3 regions of the Shewanella sp. HL-SH2 genome follow, and region 2 is predicted to be linked to each of the others. Evidence: predicted binding sites of a transcription regulator. Region 2 holds the regulator's gene; each other region holds the start of a gene.
What was found. Region 2 encodes sigma-54, which starts transcription at its own class of promoters, with help from an activator protein. Its sites were predicted from a motif close to GTTGGCACGNNNNTNGNNT; they were not measured.
Positions count from the first base shown of each region.

Region 1: the regulator sigma-54 is predicted to act here: its motif matches at 3,223-3,241, upstream of ACRWP9_RS12055 (YccF domain-containing protein).
Region 3: the regulator sigma-54 is predicted to act here: its motif matches at 2,812-2,830, upstream of flgF (flagellar basal-body rod protein FlgF).

Region 1 covers NZ_CP195035.1:2,770,808-2,780,549, forward strand. The annotation lists gene ACRWP9_RS12035 (sigma-70 family RNA polymerase sigma factor) at 1-438, shown strand, start outside; gene ACRWP9_RS12040 (ChrR family anti-sigma-E factor) at 431-1,108, shown strand; gene ACRWP9_RS12045 (hypothetical protein) at 1,644-1,817, shown strand; partial or broken gene ACRWP9_RS12050 (1-aminocyclopropane-1-carboxylate deaminase/D-cysteine desulfhydrase) at 2,108-3,084, opposite strand; gene ACRWP9_RS12055 (YccF domain-containing protein) at 3,288-3,701, shown strand; gene ACRWP9_RS12060 (substrate-binding periplasmic protein) at 3,704-4,465, opposite strand; gene ACRWP9_RS12065 (EVE domain-containing protein) at 4,610-5,077, shown strand; gene ACRWP9_RS12070 (TIGR00266 family protein) at 5,234-5,989, opposite strand; gene ACRWP9_RS12075 (LysR family transcriptional regulator) at 6,099-7,028, opposite strand; gene ACRWP9_RS12080 (homogentisate 1,2-dioxygenase) at 7,262-8,422, shown strand; gene hppD (4-hydroxyphenylpyruvate dioxygenase) at 8,503-9,543, shown strand; gene ACRWP9_RS12090 (LysE family translocator) at 9,646-9,742, shown strand, end outside.
Region 2 covers NZ_CP195035.1:1,065,781-1,075,522, reverse strand. The annotation lists gene mlaF (phospholipid ABC transporter ATP-binding protein MlaF) at 1-669, opposite strand, end outside; gene ACRWP9_RS04720 (calcium/sodium antiporter) at 900-1,862, shown strand; gene ACRWP9_RS04715 (KpsF/GutQ family sugar-phosphate isomerase) at 1,897-2,874, shown strand; gene kdsC (3-deoxy-manno-octulosonate-8-phosphatase KdsC) at 2,877-3,443, shown strand; gene lptC (LPS export ABC transporter periplasmic protein LptC) at 3,440-4,000, shown strand; gene lptA (lipopolysaccharide transport periplasmic protein LptA) at 3,987-4,574, shown strand; gene lptB (LPS export ABC transporter ATP-binding protein) at 4,571-5,302, shown strand; gene ACRWP9_RS04690 (RNA polymerase factor sigma-54) at 5,463-6,956, shown strand; gene hpf (ribosome hibernation promoting factor) at 6,983-7,270, shown strand; gene ptsN (PTS IIA-like nitrogen regulatory protein PtsN) at 7,273-7,716, shown strand; gene rapZ (RNase adapter RapZ) at 7,713-8,570, shown strand; gene ACRWP9_RS04670 (HPr family phosphocarrier protein) at 8,604-8,879, shown strand; gene ACRWP9_RS04665 (hypothetical protein) at 9,224-9,373, shown strand; gene ACRWP9_RS04660 (transposase) at 9,405-9,653, shown strand.
Region 3 covers NZ_CP195035.1:1,925,123-1,934,864, reverse strand. The annotation lists gene ACRWP9_RS08415 (flagellar basal body P-ring protein FlgI) at 1-524, opposite strand, end outside; gene flgH (flagellar basal body L-ring protein FlgH) at 535-1,212, opposite strand; gene flgG (flagellar basal-body rod protein FlgG) at 1,222-2,010, opposite strand; gene flgF (flagellar basal-body rod protein FlgF) at 2,022-2,765, opposite strand; gene flgE (flagellar hook protein FlgE) at 3,037-4,401, opposite strand; gene flgD (flagellar hook assembly protein FlgD) at 4,464-5,252, opposite strand; gene flgC (flagellar basal body rod protein FlgC) at 5,277-5,693, opposite strand; gene flgB (flagellar basal body rod protein FlgB) at 5,696-6,094, opposite strand; gene ACRWP9_RS08375 (CheR family methyltransferase) at 6,221-7,060, opposite strand; gene ACRWP9_RS08370 (chemotaxis protein CheV) at 7,165-8,085, opposite strand; gene flgA (flagellar basal body P-ring formation chaperone FlgA) at 8,479-9,186, shown strand; gene flgM (flagellar biosynthesis anti-sigma factor FlgM) at 9,258-9,590, shown strand; gene ACRWP9_RS08355 (flagella synthesis protein FlgN) at 9,724-9,742, shown strand, end outside.

The DNA.
Region 1 (9,742 bases), 1.7 Mb from region 2:
CGATTACATCAGCAGGGATTAGCAATGGATTTGGTTCAAGAAACCATGACCAGAGTGTGGACTAAAGCGCATTTATACAATCCCGATAAAGCCGCTGTTAGCACCTGGATTTTTACAATCATGCGTAACCAATGCTTCGATATGCTCAGAAAAGTGCAGCACAACCGTGAAGATTCATTTGGTGATGACATTTGGCCACTTTTCGAGTCAGATGATGCTGAAAATAACGAAGATGATTTTAAGCTTACAGGCACTCTGTTACTTCACGTTAACGAATTACCTCCTTTACAACGTGAAGTTGTACAGGGCATATACATGCAAGAAATGACACAGCAAGAATTGGCAGACAAACTCGAGATACCTATAGGTACAGTTAAATCAAGATTACGCTTAGGTTTAGAGAAGTTAAAAGGCTTTATGGAGAAACATTATGATTAATTATCATCCTAACGAACAATTATTACTACTTCATATTAAGGGAGAACTACCGCTATCAATGTCATTGGCGGTTTCAGCCCATGCCGAACTTTGTGATATTTGCCACAAATCTTTATCACTATTAACCAATGAGCAAACCGTTGAAGCGTTTAACATTGATAGTTTCAGCAACGATTCGACAACAGATATAGACATGGATTTGTTGTTAGAAAAAATGTTGGATAGCACACTGGATGAACTTGATTCAACACCACATCGCCCAGTAGACAAGGGTACGTTTGAAGTATCAGTTAAAGGTGAGTCTTATACTTTACCAAGAGCATTTAGACATCAGATTAACGCTCAGTGGCAGGGTATTGGTAAAGTCAGCCGCCTGCGCTTAAATACAGGTGAAGATAAAGCAAGGGCCAGCTTATTACACATAGCTGCAGACGGTGAAATTCCTGAACATACCCATAAAGGTTCTGAGCTAACGTTACTATTAGCAGGTGAATTTAGTGATAAGTTCAACAGTTATAAGCCAGGAGACTTCATGCTACTTGATGAGAACCATGAACATTCTCCTAAAACAATGTCAGGTTGTTTATGCTACACCATAGTTGACGCACCATTGTATTTTACTAAAGGTTTTAGCAAACTGTTAAACCCTATTGGTGAGTTGATTTATTAAGGTGGGGTGTTGAGCTTAACTGTGATGCTTATTACAGATAATTTTTGTGATTGTGCTGTTTGGTAATAAATAAGTAATATCTATTGCCAAACAGGTATTTTACATATATTATCATTAAAGTTTAATTACTTTGTTTATCTGTTTACCTATCGTAAGTCTGCTCAACTTCCTTTGTAAACCACCACAAGCGCCTTTGATTTTATCTATGTTGATACACAATTAGTATCCATTAATATATTTATTCTCATTGTAATGGGCTTGTCATAAACCTATGGTCAACTATCACTGTCAAGCATTTGATGTATTATCTACACATTAAATAATTGAGTTAATTGTAAAACAACCTTTAATTAATAATTAAGATTTTTTACATATTTTTTACATATTTCTCACATAAAGACTTGATTAGTGTAAGATTGATAAGGTAACTTAATCTAGTAACTTAAATCTTTCGCAACACGAAAAATATTAAGGGAATTATATTGTTAAAACTTACATCACCTAAGGGTGAGCATAAATTATAAGGAGTATGATAATGTCATACCAATTTAACGGACACGAAATTACAGTTAACTTTCCTGTTAATTCTATTTCATCAAACAAAAACTCAATTGCTTTTACCGATTCACAAGGTAAAAACAAAACAACTTTTTCAAAACGCATTGAAGCCGTAAACTTTATGAAATGGCTGATTAGTTCGAATAAGTAATAAGTACATCCCCTACGCTTAGGCGTAAATCATTTGCTCTGTTATTTAATAAACCTGGCTAACGGTATTCTCCTCTCATTTACCGGGCGTTTATTAACAACAGGGCAAACTGATAAAATCTCTTTATCACACATTCAAAAAACTCTTATCCACAACTTCAATTAATGAAGTTAACTTTTATATATCTGTATAACGACATTATTATGTTGCAATGCAGTTGTAGATAGAGTGTTATTCTATAAAATATATATTCAATATTAATCCCTCTACATACTGCATATAGCAATCAGTTATCTATTAGCAAGCTTACGTGTATATCTGGGTAGCATAGTTGCATTCCCTAACAAACCGCCTTGATGAATATATAAAACTTGCCTATCTTGGCATTGATTCGCTTCTATGTAGCGCTTCAACACGCTCAAGCCAATAGGGTCGTATAATAAATCGAACTCTATTCCACTTGTTTTTAGCACATCGTTCCACAACTCAAATAAGGGCAAATACAACTTACCAAAGTGATACTTATTACCATCATTAATAATAGTGGGATGCTGGGTTTTATCTGGGTTTAATTCACAAAATTGATTTGCTAAATATGTATCACCGCCAACAGTGCTGCAAGTTAACACCTTAATATCAATTATTTCCTTTTGGCATTTTTTTATAAAATACTGTTGCAGAAAAACTGCTGTCGTACCTGTGCCAGATGGAAGATATACTGAAAGAGCGGATATATTTTGTCCTTTAGCCCAATCTATAATTTCACAACCAAGCTGGTAGATACCAGTTTTAGCATATTCACATCTCCCCCCTCAGGAATAAACAGTATTTGTTGCTCAGAATATCGATTTAGGTATTCAGGCCTAAATATGTTTATTACCTCATCCAAATGCTTGCAGCCACTGAGTTCAGCTTGGTCCCAATCAACTTGGATAATATTGGCACCGTTATGATGGGCTTGAGTAAAATTTGACACAATAGCAGGCGTAGCTTGTAATTGTGACTTTATATAAGCACTAATATGACTTACATAATAATCTAGCTGCCAGCCTTTCATTTTTGCCAATACCGATAGCGAATATAATGAATTTGCTTGAGCCGAACCCGATCCCACTATTCGTGTCACTTTAGGAAAGTCATTGATAAGGAAATGATAAAATTTTCGGGCTTTATTACCACTAAAATCAGGGTGTAATTTATCATCGCGCTTGACGAATATTTGTCTTCCTGCAAAATTAATTGTATCTGTTGGACTATGACTTAGCATTTATAACACCATTAAAATTGATTAGGGTCATTGTAACTAAAATTAGTTAAAATCACTCATTTTTAGTCTAAATCTTAATTCTTAGTTTACTTCATCCAAATAAAAATCAATTTAACCATTTAGATCAATATCTTAAGCCTTGGCACATTCCCTGCTTAGATATCAATATTAATCTCATATTTCAGTTGTAAAAGGAAAAAGATATGGCTATTTTTAGACTAGTTTTTAATATTGCATGGTTTATTTTAGGTGGATTTATAATGGGTCTAGCCTGGTGGCTTGCGGGGCTACTATGTTTTATTAGTATTATTGGTATTCCCTTTGGACGGGCTTGTTTCGTCATTGGTGAGATGGCGTTTTGGCCATTCGGCCAGCAAAGTGTCAACCGAAAACACTTAACGGGTGTTGAAGATCTAGGAACTGGTACCATAGGATTAATCGGTAATATTGTTTGGTTTGTGTTTTTTGGAATTTGGTTAGCGATAGGTCATTTAGCTCATGCGCTAGCGTGTTTTGTGACGATTATTGGTATTCCATTTGGCATTCAGCACCTTAAACTGGCATTATTAAGTCTAACCCCTATCGGCCAAACTGTGGTACCAAACGAACAGTATTAACATTAGGGATGCTTATTTATTTCTTGTAAATAAGCATCCAGCATTATTTGAGGTTCAAATTTTGATAAGCCATCGTTAATTATTTTAAGCCACCTTTCACCCTCTTTATTATTTGCTAATGCAACATGCAAGCTCTTAGAGTCAAGGATTTTATTATTGATTTGCAGTAGATGTGATATTTTTTCAATTTTTGGATCACTTTTTAAGTATTGATAAACATTTAAATCGATTACAATTGTATCAATACGTCCGGCTGCTAATTTTAATATATTCTGCTTTTCATTCATGGCCTCTTCGTATTTTTGCTCACCATTAGCAATCATAGTGTCTATCTCGTCTGTGTTTACATACCCCTTTACCACGCCTAATACATATTTATTTAAATCAGTAAATGTATCCCAAACAATCGGGTTATTTTTAAGCTCCAATAAACCTATCGGACTTGCGCCTAAAGACTGAGAAAAAATAAACTCATTTGTAACATTAATGTATTCAGGGAAATAGCCTATTTTAGCCCCCGTTTTTACCATTCTAATAGCACGAACCCAAGGAACAACTGTGACTTTTAATTGATGGTTGTCATAAGCAATAGCATGTTTAACTATACGAGTAGCAATACCTTTTTCAGTCAACTCAGCTCCACTAAACGGTGGCCAGTCTAGCGTTGATAATTCAAGAGTGTCTGATACACCAGCACTAGATATAAATAGCGACAAAAATATGTATAAATGCTGGTTTCTTATGCCATTAGATAACATTAACATCACTCCATCTCCATAACGTTACTCTTGAGATAAAAATCATATAGAAAACCTTGTCGATAGTGGTATCAAAAAGCTACCATCAGAGTCTTATTTATATATATTCTTGTTCTGATAATAGTACAAAATGACTACTTGGTGTGATATATGAAATATTGGTTAATGAAGTCTGAACCTGATGACTTCAGTATAGATGATTTACAAAGGTGCAGTGGACAAAAATCAGCTTGGCAAGGGATTAGAAATTATCAAGCCAGGAATTTCCTACGAGATCAAGTACGCGTCAATGATTTAGTGCTCTTTTATCATTCAAGCTGCAAAGAGCCTGCAATTGTAGGACTCGTTAAAGTAAGCCAATCTTCACAGCCTGATCTAAGTGCTTTTGATAGCTCATCACCGTATTTTGATCCTAAATCTGATCCTTTGAAACCTCGCTGGGTTGAGGTTGAAATATCATTTATTGAGAAGTTTGTTAATCAGATAAGCCTGAAACAACTTAAAGCTGACATGGAATTAGCTAATATGGTGTTAGTGGCAAAAGGTGCAAGATTAAGTGTTCAACCAGTCAAAGAATCTGAATTCAAATACATACTATCACTTTGTAGTAGGGCTTGAAGAGTAAATATATTCAGATTATTACTCATAAAGTTTTACCTTTATAAAAATCAAAATGCTTACCTTATATTGAGTAAGCACTCTTACTTGAATTTACGAATAATCTTGGATAATTGATATTTTTAAACACTATAAAATTGATTAATTAATAGATTATTAATCTTCACCTTTTGATGTACCGCCAGTAGTAGGTGCATGGGCGATAATACGATCAGCCATACGAGAGAATGGTAACGATTGTAGCCAAACGGTTCCGTGCCCTTGTAGAGTAGCTAAAAACAACCCTTCACCGCCAAATACCATAGACTTAAGCGAACCGGCTCGTTGAATGTCGTAATCAATTCCAGGAGAAAACGCGACTATACATCCAGTATCAACCCTCAATGACTCTCCATGAAGCTCTTTTCTAATTAAGGTGCCACCTGCATGAATGAATACCATACCGTCACCTTTCAAACTTTGTAATATGAAACCTTCCCCGCCGAAAAAACCTGCTCCTAAACGACGATTAAATTTCATGGTAACGTTTGTGCCCAGTGCTGCAGCTAAAAAACTGTCTTTTTGACAGATAAGCTCACCATTATGCTGAGATAAATCGACCGCTAAAACACTACCTGGATAAGGAGCTGCAAAAGCCACTTTACGCTTACTGTGCCCATCATTAGTAAAGTGAGTCATGAAAATACTTTCACCGGAAAACGCCCGCTTACCAGCGCCAAGTAACTTACCGAAAAATCCAGACTCAGGTTCAGAGCCGTCGCCCATTTTAGCCTCAAAAGTGATATCTTGTTCCATGTAATTCATCGCGCCCGCTTCTGCTATCACAGTTTCATGTGGATCGAGCTCCACCTCAACTAATTGCATACTTGAGCCGATAATTTCATAATCTACTTCGTGGCATCGCTTGCTCATTTGTCACTCCTTGGACTGTTAGTTAATCTCATTCTCAATGAATTTAGCATAAAAGTAATGACCGACTCTATCAAATCTCTGTTGGCACATTAATCGTTTATAGAAAATATTATCCAAGCCCTGTGGTATTAATCTCTTTGGAAGTGTGCAATTCAAAACGAGTAAACTCATCTAAAATCAACTCGGTAAATAGTTGCCCTGCTCGCCCTAATGGTCTTTCTAAGGTTGACACTAATTGAGGCGTAAAGCTGAATGTATTACCGCCAACAAAATCGACCGATTTTAATTCGCCTGAATTTAACTCTTCATGGATCAAAAAAGCTGGCATCCAACCAAAGCCAAGGCCTTTCAGTAAAGCATTTTTTTTCATGATAAACCCTGATAGATAAAACACCTTGTCGCCACCAAATTGCATTTCATCACGCACTAAACGCTGTGGGGACGAATCTTCAATGGTCAATTCCACATGCTGTTGTAGCTCAGTTAAACTTATCTGACTTTGCTTAACTAAGGGGTGATGGCAACTAGCAACAAGTAGACTGGTAATAGTGGGTAAGGCTTTAGGATGATAGTTTGGCCCTGTCAAATAGTCTTTTACTAACATTAAATCGGCGCCCTCTCGCTCAAACCTATGTTGCACACCGCCTAAAAATTCCATATTTAGTTGAATTTTAGTCGGTACTTTATGTTCAGCCATACGTTTGAGCGCCGTCATGATAGGTTCCATCGGCAACGCCCCGTCGATCACCAGTTCAAGTTTGGGCTCCCAGCCTTCACTAAAACGGCTAGCAAGATGCTCAATATTGGCCAAATGTTGCAATAAACGTTGCCCCTCAGCCAAAATAACTCGGCCTTCAGGGGTTAGCTCTGCACGATATTGATCGCGATTAAATAAACTTACCCCCAAATGTTGCTCTAACTTTTTGACTTGGTAACTCACCGCAGATTGCGCTTTATGTAAACGCTCAGATGCTTTAGCGAAACTTCCCTCTTCGACTAATACTTGTAAAACCTTAAATGCATCAACATCTATGCGCATTTATCACTCCTTTGTGAGGTAAATTTGTGCTTTTGTATCGATTAGCTGCCAGAAATGTACCGATAACAATACAATCTAAAAAACAGATAGAGTCTAGCTGTTTATTATTCTTTTTTTGTTCATCTAAGCAACTAAATTGAATCTATCTATGCGGCACAGGTCAAACTACTCATTGATAAAATGAGCTAGATGAACAAACTAAGTGCTGTAAATACCCGGTTAAGGAAGCTGATATGCCATTTTATGTAAAACAAGGTGAAATCCCCACAAAGCGTCATATCGCATTTGAAAAAGAAAATGGCGAACTTTACCGTGAAGAGCTTTTTTCAACCCATGGTTTTTCAAATATTTATTCTAATAAATACCATCATAATATGCCGACTAAGGCGATTAATGTGGTGCCATATGCCGTAGAACATGGCCAAGAATGGCAAGACTCATTAATTCAAAACTACAAACTTGACTCACGAAAAGCAGATTGTGACGGTAATTTTTTCAGCAGCCGCAATAAAATTTTCTATAACAGCGATGTTGCCCTTTATACCGCTAAGGTAACCCAGAGCACAATCGAGTTCTATCGTAATGCTTATGCGGATGAAATTGTGTTTGTTCATGAAGGTGAAGGACAGCTGTTAAGTGAATATGGTGTTATTGACGTTAAAAAGTGGGATTACCTGGTTATCCCCCGCGGCACCACTTATCAATTAACTTTTAATGATTACAGCAATGTTCGTTTGTTTGTCATTGAATCGTTTTCAATGGTTGAAGTACCTAAACATTTTCGCAATGAGTACGGCCAATTATTAGAGTCTGCTCCCTATTGTGAGCGGGACTTACGTACACCAGAACTTGCAGATGCGATCGTTGAAAAAGGTGAATTTCAATTAATATGTAAATTTGGTGACAAGTATCAACAAATGACACTCGAATGGCATCCATTTGATTTAGTCGGCTGGGATGGCTGTGTTTACCCTTGGGCGTTCAATATTGCTGAATATGCACCTAAGGTAGGTAAAATTCATTTACCTCCATCTGACCATTTAGTGTTTACTGCGAACAATTTTGTCGTATGTAACTTTGTGCCGCGCCCATATGATTTCCATCCTAAGTCAATCCCTGCACCTTATTACCATAACAACATTGATAGCGATGAAGTTTTATATTACGTCGACGGTGATTTTATGAGCCGCACCGGTATTGAAGCGGGTTACATGACCTTACATCAAAAAGGTGTGCCACACGGGCCACAACCAGGACGAACAGAAGCGTCAATTGGTAAAAAAGAAACCTATGAATATGCGGTGATGGTAGATACTTTCGCCCCACTGAATCTTACTTCACATGTAAAAAATTGCATGAGTGAAGACTACAACCGCTCTTGGTTAGAAGACTAAACCATAAGTCGATAGAAAATACCTTCTAACTGCATCACTTTTAACGTGATGCTGAGTTGAATATAACGAGGAATAACAACATGGCAAGCGAACAAAATCCACTGGGACTTTTAGGCATAGAATTTACTGAATTTGCCAGCCCAGACACTGAGTTTATGCATCAAGTATTTATTGATTTTGGTTTTTCTATGCTGAAAAAGGCAAAAAATCATGACATTACCTACTACAAGCAAAATGATATTAATTTTTTATTAAATAAAAGCCGTGCAGGATTCTCAGCAGAGTTTGCTAAATCACACGGACCGGCAATTTGTTCAATGGGTTGGCGTGTTGAGGATGCAGAATTAGCGTTCAAACTTGCGGTAGAACGTGGCGCAAAAGCTGCGGCAGAAGCTGAAAAAGATATGCCATATCCAGCTATTTACGGTATTGGTGACAGCTTAATTTATTTTATCGATACCTTCGGCGCTGATAATAATATTTATGCGACTGATTTCGTTGATTTAGATGAGCCAATCAATACACCTGAAAAAGGCTTTATGGAGGTTGACCATTTAACTAATAATGTCTACAAAGGCACTATGGAGAAGTGGGCAAACTTTTACAAAGACATTTTTGGTTTTACCGAAGTGCGCTACTTTGACATTAAAGGGTCACAAACCGCGTTAGTATCCTATGCATTACGCTCACCCGATGGTAGCTTCTGTATTCCAATCAATGAAGGGAAAGGCAACGATAAAAACCAAATTGATGAATATTTAGGTGAATACAATGGTCCGGGCGTACAGCATTTAGCCTTTAGAAGCCGTGATATTGTGGCCTCATTAGATGCAATGGAAGGAACTGCAATCAAAACCTTAGATATCATTCCTGAGTACTATGAAACCATTTTTGATAAATTGCCACAGGTTACTGAAGACAGAGAAAAAATCAAGCATCATCAGATCTTGATCGACGGTGATGAAGACGGTTATTTATTACAAATTTTCACTAAGAATTTATTCGGTCCTATTTTTATCGAAATCATTCAACGTAAAAATAACTTAGGTTTTGGTGAAGGTAATTTCAAAGCATTATTTGAATCTATAGAGCGTGACCAAATTAAACGTGGCGTACTGTAACGTTTAATTAGCTGATTCAAACTAAACAAAACCAGCCTAGTGCTGGTTTTTGTTTATCTAAGCATTATAATCGAATTAATTTTATCACTAAGAATATTTTATATGCCTGATTACGCAGTACTTGCGGTTTTTATCCCGACATTCTTCTTTGTATCTATCACTCCAGGCATGTGCATGACCTTGGCAATGACCCTAGGTA
Region 2 (9,742 bases):
CGCTATCACGTAAACATAATCGGCAATGCCTAAGACTTCTTTGACGTCGTGGGACACCACCACTGAAGTTAACTTTAATGAATCTGATAATTCTCGAATTAACTTAACTAGCATACCCATTGAAATTGGATCTTGCCCCGCAAAAGGCTCATCATACAACACCATTTCAGGCTCTAAAGCGATAGCTCTGGCGAGCGCTGCACGACGCTGCATTCCGCCCGATAACTCACTAGGCATCATATAAGCTGCGCCACGAAGTCCAACGGCTTGTAATTTCATTAGCACAATCGAACGAATAATCGTTTCTGGTAACCCTGAATGTTCACGTAATGCAAAAGCGACATTATCAAACACATTCATGTCAGTGAACAAAGCACCACTTTGGAATAACATGCTCATACGTTTGCGCACTTGATATAGCTCAGTACGGGATAATTGATGCATATTGAGGCCATCAAATAATACTTCACCTGAATCGGGCGTTAACTGAGCACCAATTAATTTAAGTAAGGTAGTTTTACCAATACCACTAGGGCCCATAATAGCGGTGACTTTCCCTTTTGGGATCGTTAAAGAAATATCATCATAAATGACTTTCTCACCACGACTAAAGCCAAGGTGTTTAATTTCTACAAGCGGATTTTGCAACACGGTTGATGTCTCAGACATAATATTTGAAGAGATAGCTGCCATCCCGGCGCGTAAATGAAGGTTAAATTTTACGTGAATGTTGTTCACCTAACAACCTCATCACGATAAAAATACTCAAACCTTAAATGAAATTAATCTTAAACAAAGATTAATCGACTGATTGATTAGCTTATTTATACTTATTGCAGCTTTCAATTTAGGTCATTTACAGGGAAAATGCTCATGTTCAAATAAATTAAAGGGATGACATGTTAGTTAATATTTTGATGCTTTGCGTTGGGCTAGCAGTACTGGTAATAAGTGCTGACAAATTTGTTTATGGCGCGTCTGCATTTGCCCGTAATCTTGGCTTACCTCCCATGTTAATTGGGCTTACCATAGTCGCTATGGGCAGCTCTGCACCAGAAATGTTTGTTGCGGCAACGGCATCTATGGAAGGCATGAACGATACCGCTATAGGTAACGTACTTGGCTCAAACATTGCCAATATCACTCTTATATTAGGCATTACAGCTTTACTTGGGGCAATCAGCGTTAGCTCTAAAACCTTAAAACGTGAAGTGCCACTCATGCTTGCTGCAACTTTATTAGCGGGATATTTGATCCATGATGGATTTCTGACACGGGTTGAAGGAATGATTTTAGTCGTGGCTTTCTTGCTTGTTATGGGCGGATTTATTTATCAAGCTTTAAGCAATAAAGATACTGACCCCCTTGATGCCGAAATCGACAGCGAGATCCCTAAAGATGTCCCTACTTTTAATGCTATCATGTGGATTATTATCGGCATTGTGTTTTTACCACTCTCAGCTGGTTGGATGGTAGACGGAGCTGTAGGTATTGCAAAAATTTATGGTTTGTCTGATTTAGTCATTGGACTGACCATCATTGCTGTTGGCACTAGCTTGCCAGAATTAGCGGCGTGTATCGCCGGAGTGTTAAAAAAAGAACACGATTTAGCTATTGGCAATATTGTCGGGTCTAATTTATTTAATATTCTTGCGGTTTTAGCTATTCCAGGGCTAATCTCACCAGGTGAGGTTGATGCGACAGCGGTAAACAGAGATTTTTACATGGTACTGGGCACCAGTGCCGCATTAGCAGTGTTAGTGTTATCCAGCGGTGCAAAGCGACAACTTACGCCTTGGCATGGCGTTTTATTACTATTAACCTTTGTGGCTTACCAATACGTTGTATTCAACGCTTCTTAATGGAGCACAAAGGACTTTACCAAGAGAGACATACATGGCAAACCAAACTCAATTTCGTCAATGGGGCCGTAAAGTCATTGATATTGAAAAAGCAGCACTTGAACATCTCTACCAATTTGTAGATTCAGATGCGTTCGGGCAGGCATGTGAATTAATCATGCAATGCAAAGGTAAAGTTATTGTAATGGGCATGGGGAAATCTGGCCACATCGGTAATAAGATTTCAGCCACATTTGCCAGTACAGGCACGCCAGCTTTTTTTGTTCATCCAGGAGAGGCCAGCCATGGCGACCTTGGCGCATTAGCTAAAAACGACATTATTTTAGCTATTTCGAACTCAGGTGAATCAAGTGAAATTTTGACATTAATGCCTGTTATTCAACGTATGGGCGTTCCTGTGATTGCAGTTACTGGTAAACCAGACTCTAATATGGCGAAGCTGGCAAAAGTGCATTTATGTATTGAAGTGCTAGAAGAAGCTTGCCCCCTTGGGTTAGCGCCAACATCAAGCACGACGGCGACATTAGTCATGGGAGATGCTTTAGCGGTCGCCCTATTACAAGCAAAAGGTTTTACCCGTGATGATTTCGCCCTCTCACATCCGGGGGGCTCTTTGGGCCGAAAATTATTACTCAAGGTTAATGATGTGATGCACCAAGGCAAAGATCTCCCCTTGGTACAGCAAGATATTTGTATCACTGAAGCCTTGTATGAAATATCAAATAAAGGCTTAGGTATGACCGCGGTTGTTGATGGTAATAATGTTTTAGTCGGTATTTTTACTGATGGTGATTTACGACGTGTTATCGATGCAGAAGTCAATCTTCGCACCACGCCTATTTCACAGGTTATGACCAAAAAATGTGTCACTAGCCCGGCTAACATCTTGGCCGCTCAAGCGTTACAAATAATGGATGAGAAAAGCATTAATGGTTTGATTGTGGTCAATGACGCACACCAGCCTATTGGTGCATTGAATATGCTCGATATGGTCAAAGCAGGAGTAATTTAAACATGACAATAAATACGCACACTCACCAAGGTTTTTATGGCCCTATTAGTGATGATATTTGGCTGCGCGCTCAAAAAATTAAACTGCTTATTTGCGACGTTGACGGTGTTTTTTCTGACGGCCGTATTTACCTTAATAATAGCGGCGAAGAGTCAAAAGCATTCCATACACGAGACGGATATGGCGTTCGCTCAATATTAACCAGTGGCATTAATGTGGCGGTTATTACCGGACGAAAATCTAAAATTGTCGAAAATCGCATGACAGCTTTAGGCATCAAAGATATCTATCAAGGAATAGATGATAAATTTACTCCCTACGAGGAATTAATCAAAAAATATAACGTTACTGCTGAACAAGTAGCTTATATTGGCGATGACATGGTAGATTTACCTGTGATGAAAGTAGTGGGACTTGCTGTCAGCGTGGCCGATGGACATCCTTACGTGAAACAACATTGCCATATGATAACCACCATTAAAGGTGGTAATGGTGCCTTAAGAGAACTCACTGATTTGTTGTTATTAAGCCAAAATAAATTTGAAAGTGCCCATGGTATGAGCATATGAATCGAACCACACTGGCTATTTGTGCATTTTTTGGCTTAGCCTTGGTATTGTATTGGCAAGTACAAGTCAAACGTAACCAAATGGCGTTAATTAAAGATCCTAGAATTGAGCGACCTGATTTTGTGGCTGACAATCTTCGCACGACAGAATTTAATAAACTCGGGTTTATTGACAGCAAAGTTAGCGCCGAGCATATGGAACATTTCACCAGCACAAATACCACTTCATTTACTGCGCCTGTACTACTTCTTTACCCTGAAAATGGTAAAGCGCAGTGGCAAATAACAGCTAAAAATGCGACCTTAGATCAACATTCAAATGAAGTCAGTTTACATAACGATGTAGTAATTGATGCCATTGATATTGAAGAACCATTACAATCACTTGAAACTCAACAAGTCACCTTTAATTTAAACACTATGATAGGTCGTTCTGAAGAGTCAGTTACCATTAAAGGTAATGGTTTTATTATTCAAGGCTTAGGGCTATTTGCCGATCTCAATGCAGAACAAATTACCTTACTCAGCCAGGTAGAAGGGACATATGAACCACATTAAGTTTTTAACCACATTGCTCGGTAAAAGCAGTGTTATTTGCACTTTAGCGATTAGTGTATTGGCAGGCAACGCCGTAGCTAAAGAAGGCGATTTGAAGCAAGAGCTTAAAATTGCAGCCGTAAGTCAACGAGCAGACGTTAAAAATAATCAAATTATTTTTAACGGCCCAGTAAAAATTACCCAAGGCTCGATCAATATCGAAGCCGATGAACTGCGGGCATTTTCAGCTGAAAACGGCCAGACTAAAACGCTCATTGCGACCGGTAACCCTGCTACATTTTCACAAGAACTTGATGATGGTCGCATAGGTACAGCAAGCGCCAATGAAATTCGTTATGACTTAGCAACAACTGGACTGTTATTAACAGGTAACGCTAAGCTAGATCAAGCAGGCAGTAAAGTGACGGGTAACGTGATCCGTTACAATATCAATGCTCAGGAACTTATCGCTGAAAGTACCGGTAAAGGTGAAGATCGTGTTATTACCATTATTCAACCGGAAAATTTCCAAAATGATGAGTCACCAGCACAAAAATTACCTGAAATCCCGTTAAAAAAGCAAGGTAACCAATGACCCAAATTACCTTAACAGCTGAGAATTTAGCTAAAAGCTATAAAAGTCGTCAAGTGGTTAAAAGTGTCAGCTTAACTGTAAAAACAGGCCAAATTGTCGGACTACTTGGTCCCAATGGCGCAGGTAAAACGACCACGTTTTATATGGTTGTTGGTTTAGTCAAAAGTGACCATGGCCGCATTTTAATTGATGACGATGACTTAACTGCTGACCCAATGCATTTACGTGCGCGAAAAGGTATTGGCTATTTACCACAAGAAGCCAGTATTTTTAGAAAACTCAGTGTGCACGATAATATTATGGCCGTGTTGCAAACCCGAAAATCGATGACTTCGGATGAGCGAATTCAGGAACTGGAGCATCTTTTAGAAGAATTCCATATTACCCATATTCGCGATAGCTTAGGCATGTCGCTATCTGGTGGTGAAAGACGACGGGTAGAAATTGCACGCGCTTTAGCAGCCAATCCTAAATTTATATTGTTAGATGAGCCCTTTGCGGGTGTTGACCCTATTTCAGTGATTGATATTAAGAAAATTATTCTGCAACTCAAACACCGTGGCCTAGGCGTATTAATTACTGATCATAATGTCCGTGAAACACTTGATGTGTGTGAGCGGGCATATATTGTTAGCCAGGGGAATTTGATTGCCGAAGGCACCCCAACTGAAGTACTCAACAATCAGCAAGTTCGAGCAGTATACTTAGGCGAACAATTCAAGCTATAGTTAATCTAAATAGGATCTGAAGCACTTGCTTGGCAAAATGTTTCTGGCGACTAAGCTAATTGATCGTGTATAGGTAAAGTAAAACCATTTGTTAAAAAATTGCGACTATCACTCACTTTAATCAGTGTAGAAAGCCGAATTCTTCTAGGGATCAGCAGTAATGAAAGCTTCACTCCAACTTAAAATGGGTCAGCACCTCACTATGACCCCACAGCTGCAACAAGCTATACGTTTGCTGCAGTTATCATCTTTGGAGTTACAGCAAGAAATTCAACAAGTATTAGATTCCAATCCTTTGCTTGAAATGGAAGATGAATTTTCAGCACTTAGCAACAAAAATGATAACTCCAAAGACCTATCAGAAACTGACTTCAATGAAGTAAGCGCACCTGTAGTCGAAAAAGACACTTCAAATGTCGACACCGCAGAGTCAATGACTAAAGAGCAAATGTCTGAAGACTTGCCAATGGACACTACCTGGGATGAAGTGTACAGCGCCTCCCCAATGGCAAGCCCTGGTTCGGGTTCTGGCAGCATGCCAAATGATGACATGCCCTTCCAAGGTGAAACATCCGAAGGATTATACGAGCATTTAGAATGGCAAAAAAATCTAACCCCTTTTTCTGAAACAGACCTCGCTATTGCCACAGCCATTATTGATGCCATTGATGACACAGGTTATCTCACCCAAAGTACTGAAGATATTTTAGAAGCTATGGGCGATGATTCTGTCGAATTAGACGAAGTCGAAGCGGTACTAAAACGTATACAACATTTCGACCCTCTGGGTGTCGCCTCACGTAGCTTAAGTGAATGTTTATTGATTCAACTTGTTCAGTTTGCACCAGACACGCCCCATATTGATAATGCCAGAATGTTAATCAAAGATTATTTAGATTTGATTGCTGGACGTGATTTTCGCACACTCATGCGCAAAACTAAGCTAAAAGAAGATGAGCTGCGCGAAGCAATTGAATTAATTCAATCTTTAAATCCACGTCCTGGCACGATGATCACCCCACCGGATGATGAATATGTTATCCCAGACGTGTCAGTGACCAAAAAGAATGGCCGTTGGGTGGTTGAATTGAACCCTGATAACATGCCAAAAATAGGTATTAATCAACAATATGCCGCCATGGCAAAAAGCAGTAAGAGTTCAACAGACACTCAATTTATTCGAGGTCACTTACAAGAAGCCAAATGGTTTATCAAAAGCTTAGAAAGCCGCAGCGACACCCTGCTTAAAGTATCCAATTGTATTGTGCAATTTCAGCAAGGTTTTTTTGAGTACGGTGCTGAAGCCATGAAGCCTATGGTGTTGAATGACATAGCTGAAGCTGTCGAAATGCATGAGTCCACTATTTCGCGTGTCACCACACAAAAGTATATGCACACACCGCGCGGACTGTTCGAACTTAAGTATTTTTTCTCTAGCCATGTCAGTACTGATGATGGCGGAGAATGTTCGTCTACAGCAATTAGAGCTTTTATTAAAAAGCTGGTTGCTGCTGAAAACCAGAAAAAACCACTAAGCGACAGTAAAATGGCAGATCTTCTGGCAGAACAAGGGATTAATGTTGCACGTCGTACCATAGCGAAATACCGCGAAGCGATGATGATCCCTCCCTCAAACCAACGTAAGAGTTTATAATCTACCTAGGCAATTGGAGGATAAATATGCAAATCACCTTAACGGGTCATCATATTGAAATTACTGAATCACTAAGAGAATATGTCACAAGTAAGTTTACAAAACTTGAACGACATTTCGATCAGATCAATAATGTCCACGTAGTATTAAATGTCGAAAAGCAACAACAGATAGCTGAAGCAAAAGTCAGCTTGAATGGAGCTGAGGTATTTGCGACATCTGAACATGCTGACATGTATCACGCTATAGACGCCCTGATTGATAAACTCGATCGTCAGGTCATTAAACACAAAGAGAAATTAACTAAGCATTAATGATGGAACTTAGTACCATCCTGCAGCCGGAATGCACCTCCTGTGCCACACCGGGCAGTAAGAAAAAGGTACTGGAGCTTATCAGTGATTTAGCTGCAGCCCAGTACCCATCCCTCTCTTCACAAGAGATTTTTGAAAGCCTAGTGGCTAGAGAAAAAATGGGTAGCACAGGAATAGGCTCTGGCATTGCAATCCCGCATGGTCGTTTAACGTCCATCGTTCGCCCTATCGCGGTTTTTATAAAGTGCGAAGAAGCGATTTCATTTGATGCTATCGACAAACAACCAGTGGATCTCTTATTTGCATTACTGGTGCCAGCAGACCAGTGTCAGCAACATCTCAGTACCCTATCCTCAATGGCTGAAAAGTTATCGGATAAACATATTCTTAAGCAGTTACGAAAAGCAAGTAACTCAACTGAACTCTATCAGGTTATCACAGCATGAAATTAGTCATTGTATCCGGTCGTTCGGGCTCAGGTAAATCTGTCGCACTTAGGGTACTAGAAGACCTAGGTTACTATTGCGTTGATAACTTACCACTGCCCTTAATTGGACGGCTATTAGAACAGCTTAGAAACACCAATGAACTGGTGGCTATAAGTGTTGATGTTCGAAATATAGAAGAGCAAGGTAAAGTATTACAGCAGCAGCTAGCGTGGTTATCTGAGGATACGGAAGTCATAAGCTTTTTTTTACAGGCAAGTGATGAGGCACTACTAAAACGTTACAGTGAAACCCGACGACTACATCCTTTATCGAAAAAGAATATGTCCCTACAAGATGCGATTCAATTTGAAGGTGAGCTACTAGCGCCTATTTCTGAATACGTGGACCATTTTATCGATACATCTAAGCTAAATATTTATCAACTTAGTGATCAAGTACGTGAAATTTTAATGGGCAGTGTTGATAAAGAGTTAGTGATCAATTTTGAGTCATTTGGTTTTAAATATGGTATGCCCGCCGAAGCCGATTTTATGTTTGATGTACGCTTTTTACCTAACCCACATTGGGAAATAGAATTACGCCCCTTTACTGGATTAGATGAACCGGTACAGGAGTTTCTTGGCCAGCAACCGCTGGTAAATAAATTCATTTGGCAAATAGAAAACCTATTTGAAACATGGATGCCCCACTTAGAGCGCAATAACCGCAGCTACCTAACCATAGCTATTGGTTGTACTGGTGGCCAGCATCGTTCAGTTTATATCGCCGACCAGCTTGCTAAACGTTTTTCAAGTGGTAAAAAACATGTTGTTCAAGCAAGACATCGAGAGCTTATAAATAAGCACAAATAATCGCAATAAAGTTACTTGTCGGAACTTAACTAAATGAGTCTTTTACAGCGCCAAGTCATCATATCAAACAAGCTTGGTTTACACGCACGAGCGGCGACCAAACTGGCTATTCTTGCTAATGCATTCAATGCCAATGTTACCCTGATCCAGGGTGATAAAAAGGCCAGCGCCGCCAGTGTTTTAGGCTTATTAATGCTTGAAAGTGGCTTAGGTAAAACCATAGATATCATAGCTGAAGGGCCAGATGCACAATCTGCGCTTGATGCTATATGCGATTTAATTAATGACAAGTTCGAAGAAGGTTGTTGATCCTAATCACTTCCCCCAGCGATTGAATCTACTTTTTCATCATGAACCCACCTTTGCTTTAAAATAGCTAACCGTGTTTAATTTATTGAATTCCTCGCTTAACCAGAGCTAAGTTGAGGTTAAATTAATGCAGTTAGGATAATTTAAATCTCCCTCCGAATTAGTGCAATTGCACCATTATATTGCATACCCTACGACCACCACAGAAACCATAAAATCATAACGCATTGAAAATGAATAAAAAATAAATAAAAAAATAGTTGGCACGCTCTTTTCATATAGTAATTAGTACCTACAAAGTGGTACTAGATTTAAAGCTAGCAAGACTTATTGGAGAGAGCACTATGCGAAATACACAATTAACCTTAAATACGATTAATACTGTTTTTGGACATACTCTTAAATTGGCTAGCCCAATTTTTACAAAAATTCAGCAACACTACACATTTTTTGCCAATGTTGGTTTTAGTCAATGGGAAGTTGAAAAACGATAAATATCTGCATTCAAAAAAGTGGACTTTGATTATGAAAAAATACCTAAGCAATCGTTATCCAGACACACTAATCAATCAAGTGGTTAATCAAGTCACTAACCATAACCGCTTGTTATCAGAAGTAGCCAAGGAATATGGCGTTTCATCTAGAGTGGTATACCAATGGGTAAAATCAACGACTGAACCCGTTGAGGTTAAAAAAGATCTAATCACAGAACAAATAGCCACTTTACAAAGGCAAATCCAAAGCTTAAATAAACAATTGCAAATGATTGCATAAACCAGTTTCGGCAAGGGTGTTTGGATATATTCAATTATTCCCCAGTAATGGGATATATCAATGCAAACAACAACCACACATAATAATAT
Region 3 (9,742 bases), 860 kb from region 2:
CGTTCTACAATTGCACCACTAGGAATACGTCCAACTGTTGGGGTGTTCTGTATAACGCTTGAACCGTCTAAGCCATCGGCGCTAAAGCCACTTACCACTAAACTGCCCTGTGCAATGGCGTAAACATTACCGTCGACCCCTTTCATAAAGGTTTGAATCAAGGTTCCGCCACGTAAACTTTTAGCCTCACCAATACTTGATACGGTGACATCTATTGTTTGACCGGGCTTAATGAAAGCTGGCATGTCAGCGTGAACCGCAACCACTGCAACGTTTTTCACTTTAGGTCTAACTGAATCGGGTAAATTTATACCGAAGTTCTTTAACATGGTTTTAAAGGTTTGTTCGGTGTACTGAGTCTTCTCACCAGTACCAGGCAAGCCAACAACAAGCCCATAACCAATCAGTTGGTTACTACGAACACCTTGCACATTGGCAATATCTTTAAGACGCTGTGCTTCAGTGGGTGTGGTAATGACCATACATGCAGTGAAAATCAAGGCTAAAATAGGTTTAATATTCATGTTCTACCCCTTAAAAAGGCCACCACTCACCCATAAAGAACGAGCTTAACCAGCCCACTTTTTGGGTATCGGCAAAGGTGCCGGTTCCGCTATATTGGATACGAGCATTAGCTACTCGTGTTGATTCGACTGTGTTATCTGGTGTGATATCTTGGCTGCGCACAATACCCGTCACGCGAATAAATTCATCGCCATTATTGATAGAGATCCATTTCTCGCCTCGAATAACCAGGTTACCGTTACTCAGTACTTGCATTACATTGGCAGAAATACTGCCATCTAAACTGTTCGATTGATCAGCATCAGCTTCACGTTTGGTATTCATGCTGTCTGAATAGCGTAAATCTAACGGCACCCCTTTAATAGAGACATTACCGCCACCCGCATAAAGCGGTTCAACACTCAGGCCGGTATTCTTCTTCATTTCATTGTTAGCACTTTTGGTCGCCTGGGTAGACTCTTTCAATACAACGGTAATGATGTCACCTACCTTGTGCGCACGAAGATCCGAGTACAAACTTGAAGCTTGTGAATCTAAAAATATAGATCCCGTCGCCACCACTTGAGTCGAAGGTTCTTCTGGATAAACAGGCGCGTAAAAAGGATCATCAGGGATCGGCTTTTTCTGAGTAGAACTGCAACCGACTAACAGCATGGCTGTTGTAGCTAAAACAAGAAGTTTACTCATCACTGCCCCCTAAAGATTTTGATTAACATAAGACAGCATTTGATCTACCGCTGAAATAACCTTCGAGTTCATTTCATAGATCCGCTGACTTTGAATTAAGTTAACTAATTCTTCTGTCACATTAACATTCGATGTTTCTAATGCGCCTTGACGGATTGCCCCTAAACCATTTTGTGAAGCAGTACCTTGAATAGGCGTGCCACTGGCACCGGTTTCGGTATAGAGATTCTGACCCAGTGGATCAAGTCCAGACGGGTTGATAAAGTCTGTCATGGTAAGCTGACCGATTGTCTGATTATCTGTTGCACCAGCCAATTTAACTGACACTTCACCCTCAGCAGAGACAGTAATACTCATAGCATCTTCAGGAATAGTAATTGGCGGTTGCAATACGTAGCCTGAACCAGGGGTAACAATTTGCCCGGTATCATCTAAGCTAAATTGACCATTACGGGTATAGGCTGCTGTGCCATCAGGCATTTGGACTTCAAAGAAACCAGGACCTTCAATCATTAAATCTAGTGAATTGTCGGTTGTGAGCATGTTGCCCTGGGTAAACACTTTTTGCGTAGCAACAACTTTGGTACCCGCACCTAGATTTAAACCATTAGGTAACTTGGTATTGTCGGCACTGATCCCACCGGCTTGGTTAATTGTTTGATAGAGCAAATCTTCAAATACCGCACGGCCTTTTTTGTAACCAATGGTGCTAGCATTCGCCACATTATTTGAAATAACCGCAATATCTGTTTGTTGGGCGTCTAAACCCGTTTTACTAATCCACAGAGCTGGATGCATAATAAATACTCCTAACCAATTCTTAGTAACGATGAAGATGAGCGATCTGCTTCTTCTGCATTTTTCATCATCTTCACTTGCATTTCGTACTGACGCTGAATATCTATCATCGCCACCATTTCATGTACAGGGTTAACATTACTGCCTTCAACAGCACCACTTTCAACTTGTACCATGGGATCTTTGGGTGCAGGCAAACCAGACATTAAGCGAAATAAGCCATCTTCACCGCGCATCATTTGATCATTGCCCGGATTAACAAATTTAATTCTGGCTACTTCCTCAATCACTTCAGCTGTCGCTCCCTGAGGGCGAATTGAAATGATGCCATCTTGTGAAATATGAACTTTATCGATTGGCAGTGGCAAAACAATAGGGCCTGCATCGCCCATAATTGGCGTATTACGACTATTAACCAGCAGTCCAGTACTATCGAACTTCAAATGTCCTGCACGGGTATAAGCTTCTGACCCATCAGCCGCTTGCACTGCAATCCAGCCATCACCTTTAATGGCAATGTCTAAGTCATTACCAGTCTCTCTGATAGGACCTGGAGAAAAATTAGACCCGGGGCTTTCAATCATTGAAAATACTCGCGTAGGCAAACCTTCGCCAAACGCCTGCATTGACCTTGCTTGGGTCATATCCGATTTGAAGCCATCGGTGTTGGCATTGGCTAAGTTGTTCGCACGAACGGCAAGAGCATTCATGCCTTGCTTTGCACCGCTCATTGCAACATACAAAAATTTGTCCATTTGCCGCTCCGTCAATAATGCTTTAAATAAAGATACTAACTAGACAAAGCAAAGGGCATGCCAACAATCACGGCCAATATAAGTAACTGATTTAATTAGGTGGGGATACGATTTAAAACATAGTATTGTGAATGAAGTGTCAAAAAAACACCGATAAGAGAAAGTGAAAAAAAATAATGAAAATAAAAGGCAAGGTGTTGCCGCTATGGGCAACACCTTATTAAAGCTAATATTATAAAAACCAATGAAACGAGTGCTGTCAGGAAGCTTATTATCTGATCTGCAATATCGTTTGGTTCAAGGTATTGTTAACTTCAAGCGTACGGGAATTGGCTTGGAAGTTACGTTGGGCAGAGATTAAATCAACTAATTCTGTAGTTAAGTCAACATTCGATTGTTCAAGTGATGAAGAACGAATACTTCCGAAAGTACCGCTATTTGCTTCGCCCGCTAATGCAGGGCCAGAATCTAAACTCGCCTTCCAGGCAGTATTCCCTACCTGAGTTAAACCTTGCTCATTTGCAAAGCGAACTAAAGCGACTCGCGATAAAGGCACAGTAGAACCATTACTATAGCTTGCTGTGACTAAACCATCAGCACCTATACCTACGTTAGTTAATCGACCTACTGTTGTACCATCTTGAGTTAACTCAGTGACTTCAAATGGTGAGGCATATTGTGTCGGATTATTAAAATCAATCGTAACAGTCTGTGAGCCATCAGCTCCAGGCCCTAATACATTGGCACCAGTAACACCCAGTGGCAGAGTTTTTAGCACTGTAGGATTGCTACCGGTATAAGTACCAGAGTCATTAAACTTTATGACAGATCCTCTCCAACCACCTGCAGTTTGTGCATCACGAGGTGCACCATCAACTAAACCATCACCCGTAGTATCAACACTATATTGGCCTGCTGCACCATCTAAACTTACTGGTTTACCATCAATGGCGTAAAATGCAACCCAGTTACTTTCACCTGTGTAGGAACCGTTTTCAGGCTTAATAAAGTAGCTGGTCATGATATGCGATTCACCCAATGAGTCATAGATAGTCACTGAAGTGGAATTATTAAATGTATCAGCATCGTCAGGATCAAATGCAGCAGGGTCTAAAGGTGACTCACCGACATTTAGATTCATCTGTAGACCGACTTTACTAGACATAATAGGACTTCCTGCTGTGTCTGGTACTTTAATTGCCTGAGTAGTAGTTAAACTCACTGAAGTCGAATTACCGTCCTTATCCACAGGAAAGCCCTGTAAAAAGTTGCCCGCTGAGTCAACCATATAATTGTTTGAATCAACCTTAAAAGCGCCTGCTCGGGTAAATGATTGGTCACGTGTGCCAATCCCTGATGAGGTCACAAAAAAACCTCCACCACTTATCGCCATATCCAAAGAGTTACTGGTAAGCTGTAAACTACCTTGGTGAAACTGTTGTGCTACTTGAGTTGTAGCAACACCGCCACCGACTGCAGTTTTGCTGTTAGAAAAAATTGAGTTAGCATACACATCGGCAAACTCCGCACGAGACTCCTTGAAGCCTATAGTATTTACGTTTGCAATGTTATTGGCTGTGGTATTTAGATCTTTTTGAGCGGCTGCAATACCACTTAATGCGATGTTAAAAGACATATTTCACCTCGAGTAATCAGGTTTTCTTTAATGACAATTTCTTGTCACAAGCGTTATTAAATTTATGATTCGGACACCGCAAGTACATCGGTCAATTTAATGCCACCAATACCTCGAAGATTGAGAATCGCCCCAGTTGCTGCTGTACCTAATGAAACACTCGTCACATGTGCATAAGTAGAAACAGGTAAATCTTGAGATTGTCCATCGACTTTACCGCTAGCTTTAATGACGTAAGCACCTTCAACCACAGGTTTACCATTTTTATCTAAACCGTCCCATGTCACATCGACGTTTCCGCCTGCACTGCCATCAATATCAAAGGTCTTAATTAACTGACCTGATTCATCTTCAATACGAATGCTTATTTTATCAATAGCAGCAGGTGTACTTACCACACCTTTAAGTTCAGGACTTGCCGGCGAAATAGATCCAGTGTCTGATGGGATCAACACTTTGCGCCCAACTAAACTAGAAGCTTGTAATGCCTGGCTTGAACTCATTACACCATTCAAATTGAGAATTTCTTTATTTAAATTTGAAATACCATCAACTGTTGAGAATGAAGCCATTTGAGCAATCATTTGATCATTATCAACTGGCTTAAACGGATCTTGCATTGAAAGTTGCTGACTAAGCAGTGCAAAAAAATCTTCCTGCTTAAGCATTTGATCTTTCGCTGCAGGAGTTTCAGGCGCATCAGGTAAACGAATACCATCTAGAAATGGATTACCTGTTGTCGTACTCGCCGTGTTCGATTGGACGGTATTTTTACTAACCGTACCGGTATTAGACAATGCAGATGCCTGTTGTGGCAAAGATTGGCTACTATATGGATTAACGAGGCTCATCATTTACCTCCTACAATAATCATGTTATTTACCCATTCTAAGTGTTTGTTGCAGCATTGTTTTAGCTGCATCTGCGACTTGAACATTCATTTGATAAGAGCGAGAAGCTGAAATCATATCAGCCATTTCTTCCATTACATTTACATTAGGCTTATAAATGAAACCGTCACCATCGGCCATAGGGTGATCTGGTGAATATTCTTTAACCAATGGCTTATCACTTTCAACAATGCCACTGACATTAACGCGATGAGAACCTGATTGCTGATGACTAGCTTTAGACATTTCAGCTTCAAATACAGGATGTCTAGCACGATAAGTTTGATCAATACTACTGGAAACAGAGTCAGCATTAGCAATGTTACTTGCGGTGGTATTTAAGCGGACAGACTGTGCTGTCATACCTGAACCGGCGACATTGAATATATTAAATAAGCTCATGATTAATCACCTCGTAATGCTTTACGCATACCTGAAAACTTACTTTCTAGGAATCCCAATGACATTTGGTATTCAATAGAGTTTTGCATAAAGGCTGATTGTTCTTGTTGCATATCAACCGTATTACCATCGCCAGTATCAGGTTGGTTAGGGACTCGGAATTTGACATGTTGCTGACTGAGAGCAGTTAAATCAAAATGCTTTTCATTAGTGGCACTCATCGTTAAACCTTTCTGACGAGAACTAGCAGCTTGCATTGCTGAGGCAAAATCGACATCGCGTGCCTTATACCCTGGGGTATTCGCATTCGCTATGTTACTTGATAGCACTTCAGCGCGCTGTGCCCTGACACCAAGGGAGTATTGATGTACCCCAAGTGCATTATCAAAATTAATCGCCATAAAATTGCCTCCATCAGCTAACTGATAGATATAAAGCAAAGGTTATGCCAATTATTTAATCAATGGGAGGATATATAGAAAGGAAAGCATGTGAAAAAAGTAACACATGCTTTTCAATAGGTTAAACTAGGTTTTCTTTTGGTAATATATACCAGGGTTACAGCGGACCATGTCAAATTCTTCTGTTAATCCGGAAATAGATTCTGATGCCCCAAGAAATAAAATACCTTTTGGGTTTAAAGCGGCAGCAAATTGCCGCAAAATTTTAGCCTTTGCCTCAGGCGCAAAATAAATCAATACATTACGACAAAAAATAATGTCGTATTTTCCTAAAAGCGTATAACTTTCAAGTAAATTATGCGCTCTAAAATTCACTAACCGCTTAACATTATCTTTGACTTTCATATTGCCATTAGGCAAAGCATCAAAAAACTGACGTTTACGTTCTTCTGATAATCCACGCGCCAATGCCAAGCCATCATATTCAGCATTTTTACAACGTTCAAGCATCGAAGGTGACAAATCAGTCGCTTGAATAGTCACACCACCAGGCAGTGCACCCGGCTTGCGTTGTTGATACTCTAAAGCGGTCATTGCTAATGAGTAAGGCTCTTGCCCTGAAGAACAAGCCGCAGACCAAATACGCAATGAACGACCTAACTTAGAATATTCAGGTAATAAAGTATTATGTAATAAATCAAATGGATAGCGGTCACGAAACCACAATGTTTCATTGGTTGTCATCGCGTCAATCACTTCCGCACGTAATTGACGTTCGGTGGGCTTCATTGAATGCTTAACCACTTCAGAGAGCGAGGGTAAACTGTATTTGCCCATCAATGGTGCTAAACGGCTTCGTACTAGGTATTGTTTATTTTCACCTAAAACGATGCCGCTGTGTTGTTCTAAAAACAATCTAAATTGATTATATTCTGCTTCTGCGAGTGATTTATCTGTCACATTCACATCCTAATATAATGAGTTATATTTGCCCTATCATTAGAGCTTTTACGCATAACTAACATTCATGAATTTTCATGCTGCCTACTGCGTTGAATAGACAGAAAGGATTACAAACTTAAATGTTTGTTTACCGCTGCGGCTAATTCATCAGGATTAAACTTAGCAATAAAGTCATTTGCGCCAACTTTTTGTACCATTGCCTGATTAAATACGCCACTTAAAGAAGTGTGTAACACAACCTTAATATTTTTTAACTTAGGGTCATCTCTAATTTCAGCTGTAAGGGTATATCCATCCATTTCAGGCATTTCAATATCGGAAATAATCAAAGGGATCTCTAACGATACATCATCCATCTCTTTAGCTATAGCCTTGAGTTTGTTCAGTGCTTCTCTACCATCTTTGGCGGTATCAATTTGTAAATTTAAAGACTCAAGAGAACGAATAATTTGCTTACGTGCTACAGCAGAATCATCTATCACCATGACATGATAATTTTGTTCTCTGTCTATGGTTAATGTCTTATCAACTTCTTCACTGATTGCCGTTTTAACAGGAGAAATTTCATCAAGAATTTTTTCCACGTCTAAAATTTCAACCAACTCACCTTCAATTTCAGTAACAGCAGTCAAGTAAGAATAACGCCCAGCACCTTTTGGCGGAGGCATAATGGCTGCCCAATTCATGTTGATAATACGTTCGACAGAACTGACTAAGAAACCTTGAACACTGCGATTGTATTCAGAAATGATAATGAAGCAATTCTCAGTAGAAGTGAGTGGACGTCCACCTGTTGCAGCGCTTAAGTCAATGACTGAAATAGTGGCACCACGAATGTGTGCAACCCCTTTAACAAACGGGCTCAGTTTAGGTAACTTAGTTAAAGGAGGACATTGAAGCACTTCTTTCACTTTAAACACGTTAATGCCAAAGCGTTGACGGCCATTAAGCTTAAACAACAGTAACTCTAATCGGTTTTGGCCAACTAATTGAGTACGTTTGTTGACTGATTCCATGATACTCGACATAACACTGCCTTTTTTTATTAAAATATCCGAATAAATAGATACTAGCTTGTTTTACTTAAAAACATAAATCGAATCATGATTTGTCTTGCTTAGGAGGATTAAATTTGTCCTTCCTGCTGCTCATTATTAGACTATGCACTGGGTCAAGCCAATAACTTACTACCGGCATGATTATTGCTTTTAAATTATATTAATTGCATTAGCAGAATAAATAACGAGATAAGTCAATATATTGTCGCTACAGCTTAGCAAACTATGCCGTATTTGATATCAAATAAGCACATACACAAGCGGCATCAATATTTTCAAAAGACTCTAGATCAATTTATTCTTTTTATCTTTATAGAATTTAAGTATAGGTGCATTCTGGCTAAACAAGCTAGTATCTTCATTATGAAAATATATTTTTTGTTATTTTTTTATTTATTGTTCAATTCATTAGCTGCTTTTGCTGATGAAGAAGCTAGCATACCCTCTGTATCGACCATAAGTGAGATGGCTGAAGAGGCTGTTAGAAAAAAAATCCAATTAACACCTGATGCTAAGTTGATAATTACCCCTCAAAATTTAGAAGGTCGCTTAACGCCTCCGCGCTGTTATAAGCCATTAACAATCGAACTTGCAAGTGATCGGGACATAGCTAGGAATAATACGGTTAAAATAAGTTGCAACAGTCCTGACTATGATTATCCTTGGCAAATATTTTTATCGGTGAGAGTCGAAATCATGTATCCCGTTGTGGTCGCCAGTGAAATTATCTCGCCGGGCATATCACTATCAACACAACAACTGCACATAGAATATATTGATCAGTTCAGCCTTAGAGGTCAATTTTATTCTGACATCAAAGCCGTTTTAGGCAGTAAAACTAAAAGACGTATTAGTAAAGACGCGCCGATTTTAAATAGTCATTTATGCTTTGTGTGCAAAGGTGATGCTGTATCAATATACGCCAGGAGCGAAAACCTCCAAATTAAAACATTAGGTGAAGCGATGCATGACGGTAGTATCGGTGAATCGATTAGAGTTAGGAATGCAAATTCAAGCAGAGAAATAGAAGCTAGGGTAATTGGTGTTGGTGAAGTAGAAGTAAGAATGTAAAATAGATTAAAGTTTTTTTCTGCTAGGTCGATAGCCTATTTGGAAAACCAAAATTAACGCTGGAGCCACTCATGGCAATTGACATTAATAAACTTAAAGCTGCAACTTCGACACCAATGCAAACGGCACGAGATGCTAAAACGACAGGTAATACCGCTCAAGCAGCTCCCAAAGCTGCCACTGTTACAGTAAAGACGGACTCTGTTAGCATTACGCCTCAGGCGCAAGAGTTGCAAAGTGTGCAGTCAAAAATGGCTAGCCTACCTGAAATCGATCAAAAGAAAGTAGCCGAAATTAAACAGGCTATTTCGGAAGGCCGTTATAAAATTGACCCTGAAAAACTTGCTGCAAATATTGCAAGCTTTGAATCAGAGCTAAGCGGGCTTAAGTTCCAAGAAGAGTAGTAAAGCACTCAATATTGCTGTGTGCATGAATGTTTGCTGTAGTCTATTCTTCTGAGCTGAAATAAATCAGAATACCGGTGCCTAATGGCATCATAGACAAGTGTTTTTCAAGCAAAACAATTCGAGTAATAGCATGGCTGAACTATCTACAC